Regions from separate parts of the Cupriavidus sp. JZ107 genome, predicted to be linked through region 2. Evidence: predicted binding sites of a transcription regulator. Region 2 holds the regulator's gene; each other region holds the start of a gene.
The links. Region 2 encodes sigma-54, which starts transcription at its own class of promoters, with help from an activator protein. Its sites were predicted from a motif close to TGGCANGNAANCTGCTTT; they were not measured.

Region 1 (4,927 bases), 650 kb from region 2:
TCCAGCCGCTCGTCGCGGCTGCCGTCGGCGAGCACGGTATTGGCCCAGATCACGTCGAGCCTGGCGCGCAGCGCGGTGTCGGCTTCCGACTGGCGTGCGGCGGCGACGGCCTCGCGCGGCGCGTCCTCGGGGCGCTCGAGCAGCGCGGCAATCGCCTGCGCGCGTACCGCGGCATCCGGCGACGCCAGCAGCAGGCTGCCGGCCGCGCCGTCGACCTGCGCGCGCAGGCTGTTGTTCAGGGTCAGCGATTGCAGCGCGCCGGCATCGACCTCGACCGGCTTGCCGGTGATCGCGTCGATCGCACGCTCGCCGTCGACGCGCACCATGCCGATGCCCGGCGCGAACTGCAGCGTGTCGTCCTGCAGTGCCCGCAGGATCGGGCCAGCCTGCTTCGGATCGGCCTTGGCCAGCGCGGCGATGGCGGCGCGCTTGGCGTCGAAGTCGTCTTCGGCCAGCGGCTGCAGGTCGGCCTGGGTCAGCGCGGTGGCGGCCCACAGCGCGGGTGCGGCCAGCAGCAGCGGCAGCACCAGCAGCACGGCAAGCGTGGCGCGCCACCAGGAGGCGCGGGGCAGCATCGGTCGGGACATGGAAATGGGTAGTGTCCTGGATGATGGAGTGGGCTTGAAGCGGATGGCAGTGGGATAGCGAGCGCCGCTACCCTCTCCCCCGCCCCTTTCCCGCAAGCGGGAGAGGGGAGAAAACCGGCGGTGCAATTGTCTTTGCGACGGTGTTCTCCCTCTTCCCCGCCCCTCTCCCGCAAGCGGGAGAGAAGAAAACCTGCGAGAGAACCGACGGTCTTCTCCCTCTCCGTCCAGCGGAATCAGAGAACCGACGGTGTTCTCCCTCTCCCCCTCAGGGGGAGAGGGTCGGGGAGAGGGGGTGGTTTGCCACCCTCTCCCGCAAGGAGCCTCACATCACCTTGTCCGGCTTGCCCTCGTTGCCCGCGATGAACGGGCTCCACGGCTGCGCGCGCAGCGGCTTCGGCGTCTTCCAGACGACCGAGAACTGGCCATCGCCCTTGACCTCGCCGATCATCACCGGCTTGTACAGATGGTGGTTCTCGCCCATCGTCAGCGTGAAGCCGCTTGGCGCCTTGAAGGTCTGGCCGATCATCGCGGCGCGGACCTTGTTCGGATCGGTGGTGCCGGCCTTCTTGACCGCCTGCGCCCACATATGGATGCCGACGTAGGTCGCTTCCATCGGATCGTTGGTCACGCGCTTGTCGCCGCCCGGCAGCTTGTTGGCCTGGACCCAGGACGCCCATTGCTTCTTGAACGCGTCGTTCTCCGGGTTCTTGACCGACATGAAGTAGTTCCATGCGGCCAGGTGGCCGACCAGCGGCTTGGTATCGATGCCGCGCAGTTCTTCCTCGCCGACCGAGAACGCCACCACCGGCACGTCCTTGGCCTTCAGGCCCGCGTTGCCCAGCTCCTTGTAGAACGGCACATTGGAGTCGCCGTTGATCGTCGAGATCACCGCGGTGCGGCCGCCCTGCGAGAACTTCTTGATGTTGGCGACGATGGTCTGGTAATCGCTGTGGCCGAACGGCGTGTAGACCTCCTCGATATCCTTGTCGGCCACGCCCTTGCTCTTCAGGAATGCGCGCAGGATCTTGTTGGTGGTGCGCGGATACACGTAGTCGGTGCCCAGCAGGAAGAAGCGCTTCGCGCCGCCGCCCTCCTTGCTCATCAGGTACTCGACCGCGGGAATGGCCTGCTGGTTCGGCGCCGCGCCGGTGTAGAAGACGTTCTTCGACATCTCCTCGCCCTCGTACTGCACCGGATAGAACAGCAGCGCGTTCAGTTCCTCGTAGACCGGCAGCACCGACTTGCGCGACACCGAGGTCCAGCAGCCGAAGGTCACCGCAACCTTGTCGTTGCTGATCAGCTGGCGCGCCTTCTCGGCGAACAGCGGCCAGTTCGACGCGGGATCGACGACTACCGGCACCAGCTTGCGGCCCAGCACGCCGCCGCTCTTGTTGATCTCGTCGATGGCCATCAGCGCGACGTCCTTCAGCGACGTCTCCGAGATCGCCATCGTGCCCGACAGCGAATGCAGCACGCCCACCTTGATCGGCTCTTTCGATTGCGCGATCGCCAGCGGGCTGGTACCGATCATCGCCGCGGCGGCCACCGCCGACAGCTTCAATATCTCACGTCGTTTCATTGCAGCTCCCTAGCTCGTATTGGTGTTCGAGGAAGAACGCACCCCGGCAGGGACTTCTGCAACTAGCGTGCCACCAAAAAAGAACGCGGCCTGTGGCCGCGTGGGTGACTGCATCGAGATGACGGCACCGTGGCGGTGCGCCGGCGCCTTGCATCACGATGGTGCGATGACGCAAAGCGGTGCGGCGCACCGCGCCGGGGCGTCAGGAATAGCGCCGGCTGATCGATTCGGCGACGCAGACCGGACGGTCGCTGCCCTCGCGCTCGATCGTGACCTCCCAGGTCGACTGCGCGCCGACCAGGTCCGGTGCATTGGGCGGCGGCGCGATGCGCTCGACCTTCAGCAGCTTGATGCGCGCGCGCAGCCGGCTGCCGACCGGCACCGGCGCGGTGAAGCGCACGCGGTTCAGGCCGTAGTTGACGCCGATCTTGACGCCCGGCATCTGCATCGCACTCTGCATCAGCGCGGGCAGCAGCGACAGCGTCAGGAAGCCGTGCGCGACCGGCGCGCCGAACGGCGATTCGCGCCGCGCGCGTTCGGGATCGACGTGAATCCACTGATGGTCGCCGGTCGCCTCGGCGAACAGATTGACCTGGTGCTGCGTGATCTCGGTCCAGTCGCTGACGGCGACCTCCTGCCCCTGCAGGCCCTCGAGTTCTTCCAGCGAAGCGATGGTGCGCATCTTCTCTCCTTGTCCAATGTCAGGCCGGCCGGCGGCCATACATGCCCATGCCCTTGACGGTGCAGACCAGCTCGCCGCGCTGGTTGACCGCCTCCCACTGCGTGTGCACGACGCCGCGATCGGGCTTGGACTGCGACGGCCGCTTGTCCAGCACCGCGACAAACACGGTCAGCGTGTCGCCGGCATAGACCGGCTTGAGCCAGCGGATCTCGTCGACCCCAGGCGAGCCCATGCTGGCGGATTTCGATGTCATGTTGTCGACCAGCATGCGCATCATCACCGCGCAGGTCATCCAGCCGCTCGAGATCAGGCCGCCGTAGATGCTCTTCTTCGCCGCCTCCTTGTCGACGTGGAACGGCTGCGGATCGTATTGCGTGGCAAAGCTGACGATCTCGTCCTCGGTGATCAGCCGCGAGCCGAGCTCGCGCCGGCTGCCGACGACGAAGTCTTCGAAGTACATGGTGTCGGACATGGGGTCTCCGTGGTTGTCGGTATCGACAATGTATCGAGTGTGTTCTCCCTCTCCCCTCAGGGGAGAGGGTCGGGGAGAGGGGTGGTTTCAGTCGCCACGTACATAGCGACCGCCGCTGCCCTCTCCCCCGCCCCTCTCCCGCACGCGGGAGAGGGGAGAAACCCGGAATGCAAAAAGCCGCGCCGGACGTTCAGCCCGAGCGCGGCCTTGCTTGCCTCAGCGGCTGGCCATCATGCCGCCTGCTGGAATTCCGGCAGGCTGGCGAAGCGGCCAAGATGGTGGTCGACGTCGCCGAAGGTCGTGTTGATCAGCGTCAGCCGCTTGAACATGTGCGCGGCCGGCAGTTCGTCGGTGACGCCCATGCCGCCGTGGATCTGCACCGCTTCCTGGCCGACCGTGCGCGCCGCCTGTCCGACCCGCGCCTTGGCGGCGGACACGTAGCGGCGGCGCTCCTCGGGGCTCGCCTCGTCGAAGCGGGCCGCGGCCAGCAGCGTGATCGAGCGCGACTGTTCGGCATGGATGAACATCTCGACCATGCGGTGCTGCAGCGCCTGGAAGCGCGCGATCGGCACGCCGAACTGCTGGCGCGTCTTGGCGTACTCGATGGTGGCGGCGGTCAGCGTGTCCATCACGCCCACGGCCTCGGCGCACAGCAGCACCGCGGCGTAGTCGGCGACCTGCTCGAGCAGCGCCCAGCCCTGGCCCTCGGCGCCCAGCAGTTCGCCAGCGGCGTCCTGGAACGTGATATCGGCCGCGTGCAGGTTGTCGATCGTGCGGTAGTCGCGAATGGTGACGCCCGGCGCCTTGGCATCGACCAGGAACAGCGAGATGCCGTCCTGGTCGGCGTTGCCGCCGCCGCTGCGCGCCGACACCACCAGCTTGTCGGCCTGGCCGCCGTGGATCGCCACGACCTTGGTGCCGTTCAGCTTGCCGCCCTTGGCGGTCACGCGCACGTCGTTCAGCGTGTAGCGTGCCTCGCGCTCGTTGAACGCGGTGGCCAGCTTGATTTCGCCGCCGGCAACCTGTTCGAGCACCGCGTCCTGGCCGCCGGCCTGCTTCAGCGCGTAGGCGGCGGTCACCGTCGCCAGATAGGGCTCGACCACCAGGCCGCGGCCCAGCTCCTGCATCACCACCATCATGTCGATGGCCGACCCGTTGAAGCCGCCCTGCGCCTCGGGCACCGGCAGCGCGGTCAGGCCGAGTTCGACCAGCGCGTTCCAGGCCGCCTCGCTGTAGCCGGTCTCGCTCTTGTAGGCCTTCTTGCGGGACTCGAAGTCGTAGCTCTTGTCGATGAAGCGGCGTACCGCATCAGCCAGTTGCTTCTGCTCGTCGCTGAGATTGAAGTTCATGGTTCCTGTCTCCTCACAGCCCCAGGATCATCTGGCTGATGATGTTCTTCTGGATTTCGTTGGATCCGCCGTAGATCGAGGTCTTGCGGAAGTTGAAGTAGTACGCGGCCAGCGGCGCGGCATCGTCGTAGCCGGTCACCGCATGCTCGGTCTCGCACTCCAGGTAGTCGCGGTCGAACGGCTGCGCGTACGGGCCGACGGCTTCGACCATCAGCTCGGTCAGCATCTGCTGGATCTCGGTGCCCTTGATCTTCAGCA
Region 2 (4,927 bases):
AGATCGTCGACGAGATTCGCGGCGCGGTGCTGACCTACGACAGCCGCAACGAGTTCTACACCGCGGCCGGCGGCAGCGGCAACGCGGCGCCGGCGAACCCGTCCGGCCGCGTGCGCGCGGTGCTGTCGCCGCGCCAGAGCCAGGGGACCGGCGGCAGCGGTGCCGGCGTGGACCTGAAGGGCTCGCCGACGGCCAAACCCTGACCCCGGCCTGCCTCGGTGCCTGACCCCGTGCCGCCCAGCACGCTTCGCCGCACCTTCGCAGCACGTTCGCATTAAGCAGTATCAAAGGATTGCCCACATGTCCGTTGCCGACACCGCTACCGCCACCGCTCCCGCCGCCAACGCCAACACCGCAGCCGGCGCTGGCGCCGGCACGATGCCCGTCACCAGCAATCTGGTGGTGCGCCATCTGAAGAAGCGCTACGGCTCGCGCACCGTGGTCAAGGACGTGTCGCTCGACGTCAAGAGCGGCGAGGTGGTCGGCCTGCTCGGCCCCAACGGCGCGGGCAAGACCACGTCGTTCTACATGATCGTGGGCCTGGTCGCGCTCGACGAAGGCGACATCGTGCTCGATGGCCAGCATATCAGCGGCCTGCCGATCCACGAGCGCGCGCGCATGGGCCTGTCGTACCTGCCGCAGGAAGCGTCGGTGTTCCGCAAGCTCAATGTCGAGCAGAACATCCGCGCGGTGCTGGAACTGCAGCGCGACAACGGCAAGGCGCTGTCCGCGGCCGAGATCGAGCGCCGGCTCGACAGCCTGCTCGACGATCTGCAGATCGCCCACCTGCGCAACAATCCTGCGCTGTCGCTGTCCGGCGGCGAGCGCCGGCGCGTCGAGATCGCACGGGCGCTGGCCTCGGCGCCGCGCTTCATCCTGCTGGACGAACCGTTCGCCGGCGTCGATCCGATCGCCGTCGGCGAGATCCAGCGCATCGTCAGCTTCCTGAAGGCGCGCAATATCGGCGTGCTGATCACCGACCACAACGTGCGCGAGACGCTGGGCATCTGCGACCACGCCTACATCATCAGCGAGGGCGCGGTGCTGGCGGCAGGCGAGCCCAAGGAAATCATCGCCAACGAATCGGTGCGGCGCGTTTACCTGGGCGAAAACTTCCGCATGTAATTGCTTGACCCGGGGCGGCACGACACGCGGCTGCCCCGCCCTGCGAGGCAGCGGCTTCGTACGCCGGCAAGCGATGCCACGATCATGCTCTGGTGATCCACCAGGCAATCGCTTCTGCCCACGCAATCGAAACTTCCGATAGCAAATTCCGTTCCATCGCGGCCGAAGTTGCGCATAAAATAGGCCGCATGAAACCGTCGCTACAGCTACGCCTCTCCCAGCATCTGGCCCTGACGCCGCAGCTGCAGCAGTCGATCCGGCTGTTGCAGTTGTCCACGCTGGAACTGCAACAGGAAGTCGAGCAGGCGCTGACCGAGAATCCGCTGCTCGAACGCGAAAACGACTGGATCGAAAGCCCGCTGCGCGTCGCTGCCGACGGGTCGGTCAATGTGCAGACCGCCACCACGACGCCGCCCGCCGAACCGGCGGCGCCCGCGGACTCGCGCGCGGACGGTGCCGCCGCGGCCGACGATGGCTATGCCGACGGCGCGGGCGAAGATTATGGCGGCGACTGGAGCCTGGACGACTTCGCCCGCCGTCCGCAAAGCGATGAGGACGAAAAAACGCCGCTGCAATTGCGCGACGCCGAGCCCACGCTGCGCGAATATCTGATGGAGCAATTGGCTCCGCTGAAAATCTCGACGCGCGACAAGGGCCTGGCGATTTTCCTGATCGAATCGCTCGACGACGACGGTTATCTGAGCGCGTCGCTCGAGGAAATCCTGTCCGAATTGCCGGAAGAGCTCGAATTCGAACTGGACGAAGTGCATGCGATGCTGACGCTGCTGCAAAGCTTCGATCCGCCCGGGGTCGGCGCACGCAACGCAGCAGAATGCCTGTCGCTGCAACTGCGCCGCATCGAACATCCGCAGCGCGACCTGGCGATGACCATCGTCCGCCATCACCTCGAACTGCTGGCCGCGCGCGACTACACGCGGCTGAAGAAGGCCCTGCAGGTCGACGACATGCAGTTGAAGGCCGCGCACGAGCTGATCCGCTCACTCGCGCCGTATCCTGGCCACGCCTACAGCCGGCCGGAAGCGGACTTCGTGGTGCCCGATGTATTCGTGCGCAAGAGCGGCCACAACTGGATCGCGCAGCTCAATCCCGATGTGATGCCACGGCTACGCATCAACGATATGTATGCGCAAATCTTGCGCGGCGCGAAAGGCGATACCGGCGCCGCGGGATTGCAGCAGAAACTGCAGGAGGCGCGCTGGCTCATCAAGAATATCCAGCAGCGTTTCGACACCATTTTGCGCGTCGCACAAGCCATCGTGGAGCGGCAAAAGAATTTCTTTACGCACGGCGAAATTGCGATGCGCCCCTTGGTTTTGCGGGAGATAGCCGATACACTGGGTCTACACGAGTCGACTATTTCTCGTGTGACGACCAATAAGTACATGGCCACCCCGATGGGGACATTCGAGCTGAAATATTTCTTCGGCAGTCATGTATCGACCGAGACCGGCGGTGCCGCGTCTTCCACCGCAATCCGTGCGCTGATCAAGCAGCTGATAGGAGCCGAAGACCCCAGAAACCCGTTGTCCGACAGCCGGATTGCCGAACTGCTGGGGGAACAAGGCTTCGTCGTGGCGCGACGTACCGTCGCCAAATATCGTGAAGCCTTGAAGATCCCGGCCGTGAACCTTCGCAAGTCTTTGTAGCCGAGTCGCATCGCCTGCCTGGTGCGGCTCTTTCAGAAGGAGAAGCGCTATGAACTTCAAGATCAGTGGACACCACTTGGACATCACGCCGTCGCTGCGTGAGTACGTGGAAACGAAACTGGAGCGAATCCTCAGGCATTTCGATCAGGTTATTGACGTCAGCGTGCTGCTATCGGTCGACAATCAAAAGGAAAAGGATCGCCGGCAACGCGCGGAAATCAATGTGCATCTGAAGGGCAAGGACATCTTTGTCGAGGCGCACCACGAAGATCTCTATGCGGCGATCGACATGCTGGTCGACAAGCTGGACCGGCAAGTGATCCGCTACAAGGACAAGGTGCAGAGCCACGACCGCGAATCGCTGAAGTATCACAGCAGCCTGGTGGCGAACCAGGCCCAGCAGTAGCTTGAAGATTCGGCGCGGCCACAACGCCGGCCGGCCTTGAAGTGAGGAAAGAAGCCGTGCCAGGAGCACGGCTTTTTTGCGCCCGTCGCGGCACGGGACCTTCGCAGCCTATAGGATGAAACCGGAATGGGGTTCCGTCTGGCAGGCTTCCCGGTGTATGCTGTGCAATACATATAGAGAATGCCCGCCCCGCTTCCTTGTGCAATGCCGCTCGGGGCGATCGGCATCGGACGGCAGGGAGCCCCCCTGCACTATAATGTGCCGCACGCTGATAGTCGGGAAGCGGCGGCAACGAACGCACCGCCCAGCAACGGCAGACCGGCCCACGCCGGCAAGGACCGCATGGCGGCGCCAGTTTCAGGAATTCCGCGCATTTCAAATGAACCGTTTGGCCAAACTGCTGCCGCCCGGCAATATCTCGCTCGACGTCAGCGTCACCAGCAAGAAACGCGTGTTCGAACAGGCCGGCTTGCTGTTCGAAAACAACCATGGCGTGGCGCGCGCCACGGTGACCGACAATCTGTTTGCCCGCGAATCGCTTGGCTCGACCGGGCTTGGTGCCGGCGTGGCAATCCCGCATGGCCGCATCAAGGGCCTGAAACAGCCGCTGGCTGCCTTCATGCGGCTTGCCGAGCCGATCCCGTTCGAATCGCCCGACGGCAAGCCGGTTTCGCTGCTGATCTTCCTGCTGGTGCCGGAACAGGCCACGCAGCAACATCTGGAAATCCTGTCGGAAATCGCTCAGCTATTGTCCGATCGCGACATGCGTGATGGCCTCGCCGCTTTGCCGACGCCCGATGCGGTTCACCAGTTGCTGGTGCAATGGCATCCTTGACCCTCCCGGCATAAGCGCGCACAGCCGCGCCAACCGCATATACCACCGCCTTAGCGCCCCGCCTCATCCCGCATGGAACTCACCGGCGTCACCTCCCAGTCGATCTTCGACGACAACGCAGCCGACCTCAAACTGTCCTGGGTGGCCGGGCTGGAGGGCGCCGATCGCGCCTTCGACCTCGACTTCGCACGCGAGGCGACCTCGGCGGCCGACCTGGTCGGCCACTTGAACCTGATCCACCCGAACCGGATCCAGGTGCTGGGCAAGCCGGAGATCACCTACTACCAGCGGCTCGACGACGAAACGCGCAAGCGGCAGATGGGTGAGCTGATCCTGCTTGAGCCACCCTTCCTCGTCGTCGCCGACGGCATGGAGCCGCCGCCCGACCTCGAACTGCGATGCACCCGCTCGTCGACGCCGCTGTTCACGACCCCGGTGTCGTCGGCCGCGGTAATCGACCATCTGCGGTTGTATCTGTCGCGCATTTCCGCGCCGCGGGTCACGATGCACGGCGTGTTTCTCGACATCCTCGGCATGGGCGTGCTGATCATGGGCGAATCCGGCCTGGGCAAGAGCGAACTCGGCCTGGAACTGATCTCCCGCGGACATGGCCTGGTCGCCGACGATGCGGTCGATTTCGTGCGTCTTGGCCCCGATTTCGTCGAGGGTCGCTGCCCGCCGCTGCTGCAGAACCTGCTGGAAGTGCGCGGCCTGGGCCTGCTCGATATCAAGACGATCTTCGGCGAAACCGCGGTGCGCCGGAAGATGAAGCTCAAGCTGGTGGTCCAGCTGGTCCGCCGCAACGACGGCGAATTCGAACGGCTGCCGCTCGATTCGCAATATCTCGACGTGCTCGGCCTGCCCATCCACATGGTGAAGATCCAGGTTGCGGCC
Region 3 (4,927 bases), on a different replicon from region 2:
TCGAGCAGCAGGAACGATTCGCCATGGTCCTTGGCGTAGATGTCGCGGTAGCCGTACTGGCCCTTGAGCCGGCGCACATGGCGGTCGCCGGTCGAGCCGGCGCTGGTCACCACGGTCTTGCCGCGCAGATCGTCGAGCGAATCGATGCCGGAATCGGCGCGCACCAGCATCCGCACCGCCGACACATAGTGGGAGACGCTGAAGGCGACCTGCTTCTGGCGCTCCAGCGTATTGGTGTTCGGCGCGCAGTCAAGGTCGACCAGGCCATTGACGATGCCCGGGATGCGGTTCTGCGGGGTCAGCGGCATCCAGCGGACCTTCAGGTCCTTCAGGCCCAGTGCCTGGCGCGCGCCCTCGGCCGCGCGCAGGCACAGGTCGACCGCGTAGCCGGCCGGCTGGCCCTTGTCGTCGGCAAACGAAAACGGCAGCGCGGACTCGCGGTAACCGAGCACGATGGTGCCGCTGGAGCGGATCTTGTCGAGAACCGGGCCGTGCAGCGCCTCGGCGCCGGCGGCATGCGCGACGCCGGTGCCGAGCAGAGCGGCCGCGAGCAGCACCGGGCGCAGCGAACCAAGAGAGCGACGGAAAGAGCGGAAGGAAGGCAACATGGCGGGGCGATAGAAAACAGCAAAGACCCAAGGGTAGCGATAGCTTTGTCCCGGGGGAACGACAACTTCGTCATAAGTAAATACCCTAGGTCAATGTGCCGAGCCGGACGCAACGGCAGGGAACGACATGCCGATGCCTGCACGTGGCCCCGGGTACAATCCCGGGCCACGCGGTCCGGTGCCGCGCCGCGCACGGGCGCGTCGGGGCCGGGCGGCGAATTCCCGTTCGGTTTCCGTCTTGTCCTCCATCTCTTCGCAACCCGCGCGCCTGGCCGGCATCGATGCGCTCAAGGCCATCGGCTCGCAATTGATCGTGCTGCATCACCTGGCCTTCTACGGGCCGATGTCCGATGCGGCGCATTCCCTCGCCCCCGCCTTGATCGACTGGCTCGCCGACTACGCGCGCATCGCGGTGCAGCTGTTCCTGGTGATCGGCGGCTTCCTGGCCGCACGCAGCCTCGCCCCGGACGGCCTGCTGCGCACGTCGCGGCCGCTCGCGGCGCTGCTGCGGCGCTATCGCAAGCTGGCCGTGCCCTTTGCCGCGGCGATCGGCCTGGCCATCGCCGCGGCGGCGCTGGCGCGGCAGGGCATGGACCATCCGTCGATCCCGGCGCCGCCGCAATGGGGGCAGCTGCTGGCGCATCTGTTGCTGCTGCACGACGTGCTCGATATCGACGCGCTGTCGGCAGGGGTGTGGTATGTCGCGATCGACTTCCAGCTGTTCGGGCTGCTGTTGCTGACGCTATGGCTGGCGCGCCGATTGCCCGCGGACTGGCAGGTCCGCGTGGGCGCCGCACTGGTGGCGGCGCTCGCGCTGGCCTCGCTGTTCTGGTTCAACCGGGACGCGGACTGGGACATGTGGGCCATCTATTTCTTTGGCGCCTACGGACTGGGCGTGCTCGGCTACTGGGCGTCGAACCCCGGCCGCTCGGGCTGGTGGCTCGCGGCGCTCGCCGCGGTAGGCATTGCCGCGCTGATGGTCGATCTGCGCTCGCGCATCGCGCTGGCGCTGGCCGTCGCGCTGCTGCTGACGCTCGCACGGCGCGGCGGCTGGCTGGCGGCGTGGCCGCGCGGCCGCGTCTTCGCCACGTTCGGCGCGATCTCGTACTCGGTGTTCCTGGTGCACTTTCCGATCTGTCTGCTGGTCAACAGCCTGATGTCGCAGCTGGCGCCCGGCATGCCGTGGCTCAATGCGGCGGGCATGGCGCTGGCGTGGTTGGCGAGCAACGCCACCGGTGCGCTTTTTTACCGATATGTCGAATCGCGCGATCCGTTCGCATCGCTTGGCAAGTTGTTGTTGCGCAACCGCGAGGGGCTGGCGCGCTAGGGGGCGTTGCCCATCCGCAACATGGCACGCGCTGCACGATACGCGGGCGCCGCATGAACCGTTGTTGTGCCGCGTTCGGTGAGGCGGCGTACTCAAAAGGGGAAAACGCCCATACGCGCTTGGCATGGCGATTGCCTACCATCAAGGTAAACCTGACCGTTTGGTCAGGATTCACGCCTCGAGGCTGCCATGTCCGATCACATCGTCCTGACCTCGCACGCACGCCGCGACAAGCCGGCCGAGCCGATCCACTGGGGGGCGCCGACCGCGGCCGAACGCGGCCCCGTGATCGCGACGCTGACCAATCCGGCGCACCGCAACGTGATCGGGACGCATGCCGGCGCCTACGCCGTCTATCGCGCGCTGGCGGTGGCTTCGGGCAAGCTGCAGCGCGACCATCGCCCCGACCTGACCGACACGGCGCCGGCCGAGCCGATCGGCCCGCATCCGCAGTGGGGCGATCCCGACACGATCGTGTCGCTGGACCCGTGGGGCCATCTGGTGTCGACCGTCTTCGCCGACCGCATCGCGGCCGGCGTCGATATCCGGCCGACCATCGCGGTTACGCGCGCCCATATCAACATGCCGGAACTGATGGCGGCGATCGCGGCCGGCCGGCTGATTCCCGATGGCAGGATCCTGTTTGCCAACGGCGATGTGCGCGTCACCAAGGCCGCGGTCGATCCGGTCTGGTATCTGCCCGGCATGGCACGCCGCTTCGGCATCAAGGAAAGCGCGCTGCGCCGCAGCCTGTTCGAGCAGACCAGCGGCATGTTCCCCGAACTGGTGACGCGGCCCGATCTGAAGGTCTTCCTGCCGCCGATCGGTGGCATGACGCTGTATTTCTTCGGCGACGTCAGCCTGCTGGGCAAGCCGCAGACGCCGGTCGCCTGCCGCGTGCACGACGAATGCAACGGCTCGGACGTATTCGGGTCTGACATCTGTACGTGCCGTCCTTATCTGGCGCACGGTATCGAGGTGTGCATCGAGATGGCGCAGCAGGGCGGCGTCGGACTGGTGGTCTACAACCGCAAGGAAGGCCGCGCGCTGGGCGAGGTCACCAAATTCCTGGTCTACAACGCGCGCAAGCGGCAGGTCGGCGGCGACCGCGCCGAAACCTATTTCGCGCGGACCGAATGCGTGGCCGGCGTGCAGGACATGCGCTTCCAGGAGCTGATGCCCGATGTCTTCCATTGGCTGGGCATTCGTCGCATTGACCGCTGGGCCTCGATGAGCAATATGAAACACGGCGCGCTGGTCGCGCAGGGAATCGAAGTGGTCGAGCAGGTGCCGATTCCCGACGCGCTGATTCCGGCCGACGCGAGGGTGGAGATCGACGCCAAGGTGGCGGCGGGCTACTTCACCCGTTACACGCCTCCGGACGCCACCGAACTGACGGTGGCCAAGGGCAGGGGACTGGACGAATGACAGAACGAGACGATGCAGCATCGATGGGCGCGGCCGGGCAGTCCGGCGTGCAAGCCCGCGCTTCGCGCGAGGGCTGGCAAAGCTGGGTCGAACCCGATCACCCGGCTTCGGCGTTGCTGACGGCGCAGGCGGTGCGGGCGCGCTGCGCCGCGGTGACCGCCGCGGTCGCGGCCGGCGACTCGCAGTGGTTCAGCTGGCATCCGCAGCGGGTCGCCGCGATCGCCGACTATGTGGCGACCACCATCCGCTCGCGCTACCGCGATCTGCAGGTGCCTTACCACAGCCGCTGGCGCCATTTCGAAAGCGGCGGACCGGGCGAGCTGCGCGACCGCTGGGGCATCCTGTGCGAACGCGCCGCGCTGACCGGCGACGATCATCGCGAGGAGCGCGCGCGCATCGGCATCGACCTGGTGATTCCCAGCGTGCTGCTCGACGCGGGCGCCGGGCCGGACTGGCGCTACCGCGATCCGGCCAGCGACCTGAGCCTGAGCCGCTCCGAGGGGCTGGGCGTGGCCAGCTTCGACCTGTTCGCGCGCGGCGGCTTTTCCGCGACGCCGGACGAGCCGCTGCGCTCGGATGCCGAGCGGCTGGCGCAGATCGATCCGTCGACGCTGGCCACCGCCTTCCAGGTCGCGCAGCACAATCCGCTGGTCGGGCTCGAGGGCCGCGCCGGCCTGGTGCGCCGGCTCGGCAAGGTCGCGCAGGCGACGCCGGCCGTGTTCGGCGAGCCCGCCAGGCTCGGCAATCTGTTCGACTATCTGAAGGCGCATGCCAGCGAGGGGCGCATCGACGCGGCCTTCGTGCTGCGCACGCTGTTGGTCGCGCTCGGGCCGGTCTGGCCCGGACGGCTGCAGCTGGAGGGCGTCTCGCTCGGCGACTGCTGGCGCCATCCGGCCAGCCCCGACGGGCTGGTGCCGTTCCACAAGCTGACCCAGTGGCTGACCTACTCGCTGCTCGAGCCGCTCGAGGACGGCGGCCTGACGGTGACCGGGCTCGATGCGCTGACCGGCCTGCCCGAATACCGCAACGGCGGCCTGCTGTACGACTTCGAGTTGATGGTGCCGCGCGATGCGAGCTTTGCCGAGGCGGTGCACCGGGTCGACGAGCCGGCCATCGTCGAATGGCGCGCGCTGACGGTGACCGGCCTGGACCTGGTCGCCGAGGCAACGCGGCAGGCGCTGGGCCTGTCGGCCGACGCCTTCCCGTTGGCGCGCGTGCTGGAGGGCGGTACCTGGGCGGCGGGACGGCGCATCGCCGCCAAGCGCCGGCCGGGCGGCCCGCCGCCGTTCGCGATCGACAGCGACGGCACGGTGTTCTGAGTTCCCAGTCCGTGCAGGGCGCGGCCGCCAGCATGCCGTCAGCATGCCGCCAGCATGCCCCCCACGAGCCGCGCGCCTGCACGCCGTCGTTTCGCCCTGGCCAGATCCGGCCACCGCCGCATCGAGGAGTGCCATCATGACCGCCCTGTCTGCCGATCTGTCCGTCGATCCGTCCGTGGCGCTGTCCACGGGGCTTCCCGCCGGCATGCCGCCCATCGCGCCGGCCGCCGCGCCCGTGATGGTGG

Region 1: a site for sigma-54 is predicted at 2,222-2,239, ahead of urtA (urea ABC transporter substrate-binding protein). Genes of this name have one in related genera too.
Region 3: a site for sigma-54 is predicted at 2,056-2,073, ahead of M1D55_RS06725 (GTP cyclohydrolase II). Genes of this name have one in related genera too.

What each region holds. Positions count from the first base shown of each region.
Region 1 is NZ_CP096481.1:2,276,394-2,281,320, forward strand. Features, by position in the region: gene urtB (urea ABC transporter permease subunit UrtB) at 1-587, opposite strand, end outside; gene urtA (urea ABC transporter substrate-binding protein) at 910-2,166, opposite strand; gene M1D55_RS19950 (MaoC family dehydratase) at 2,369-2,848, opposite strand; gene M1D55_RS19955 (MaoC family dehydratase) at 2,868-3,320, opposite strand; gene M1D55_RS19960 (acyl-CoA dehydrogenase family protein) at 3,551-4,669, opposite strand; gene M1D55_RS19965 (acyl-CoA dehydrogenase family protein) at 4,683-4,927, opposite strand, start outside.
Region 2 is NZ_CP096481.1:2,929,405-2,934,331, forward strand. Features, by position in the region: gene lptA (lipopolysaccharide transport periplasmic protein LptA) at 1-203, shown strand, start outside; gene lptB (LPS export ABC transporter ATP-binding protein) at 301-1,125, shown strand; gene M1D55_RS22835 (RNA polymerase factor sigma-54) at 1,314-2,792, shown strand; gene hpf (ribosome hibernation-promoting factor, HPF/YfiA family) at 2,842-3,198, shown strand; gene ptsN (PTS IIA-like nitrogen regulatory protein PtsN) at 3,578-4,033, shown strand; gene hprK (HPr(Ser) kinase/phosphatase) at 4,106-4,927, shown strand, end outside.
Region 3 is NZ_CP096480.1:1,546,740-1,551,666, reverse strand. Features, by position in the region: gene M1D55_RS06735 (amino acid ABC transporter substrate-binding protein) at 1-608, opposite strand, end outside; gene M1D55_RS06730 (acyltransferase family protein) at 856-1,935, shown strand; gene M1D55_RS06725 (GTP cyclohydrolase II) at 2,125-3,363, shown strand; gene M1D55_RS06720 (URC4/urg3 family protein) at 3,387-4,682, shown strand; gene upp (uracil phosphoribosyltransferase) at 4,888-4,927, shown strand, end outside.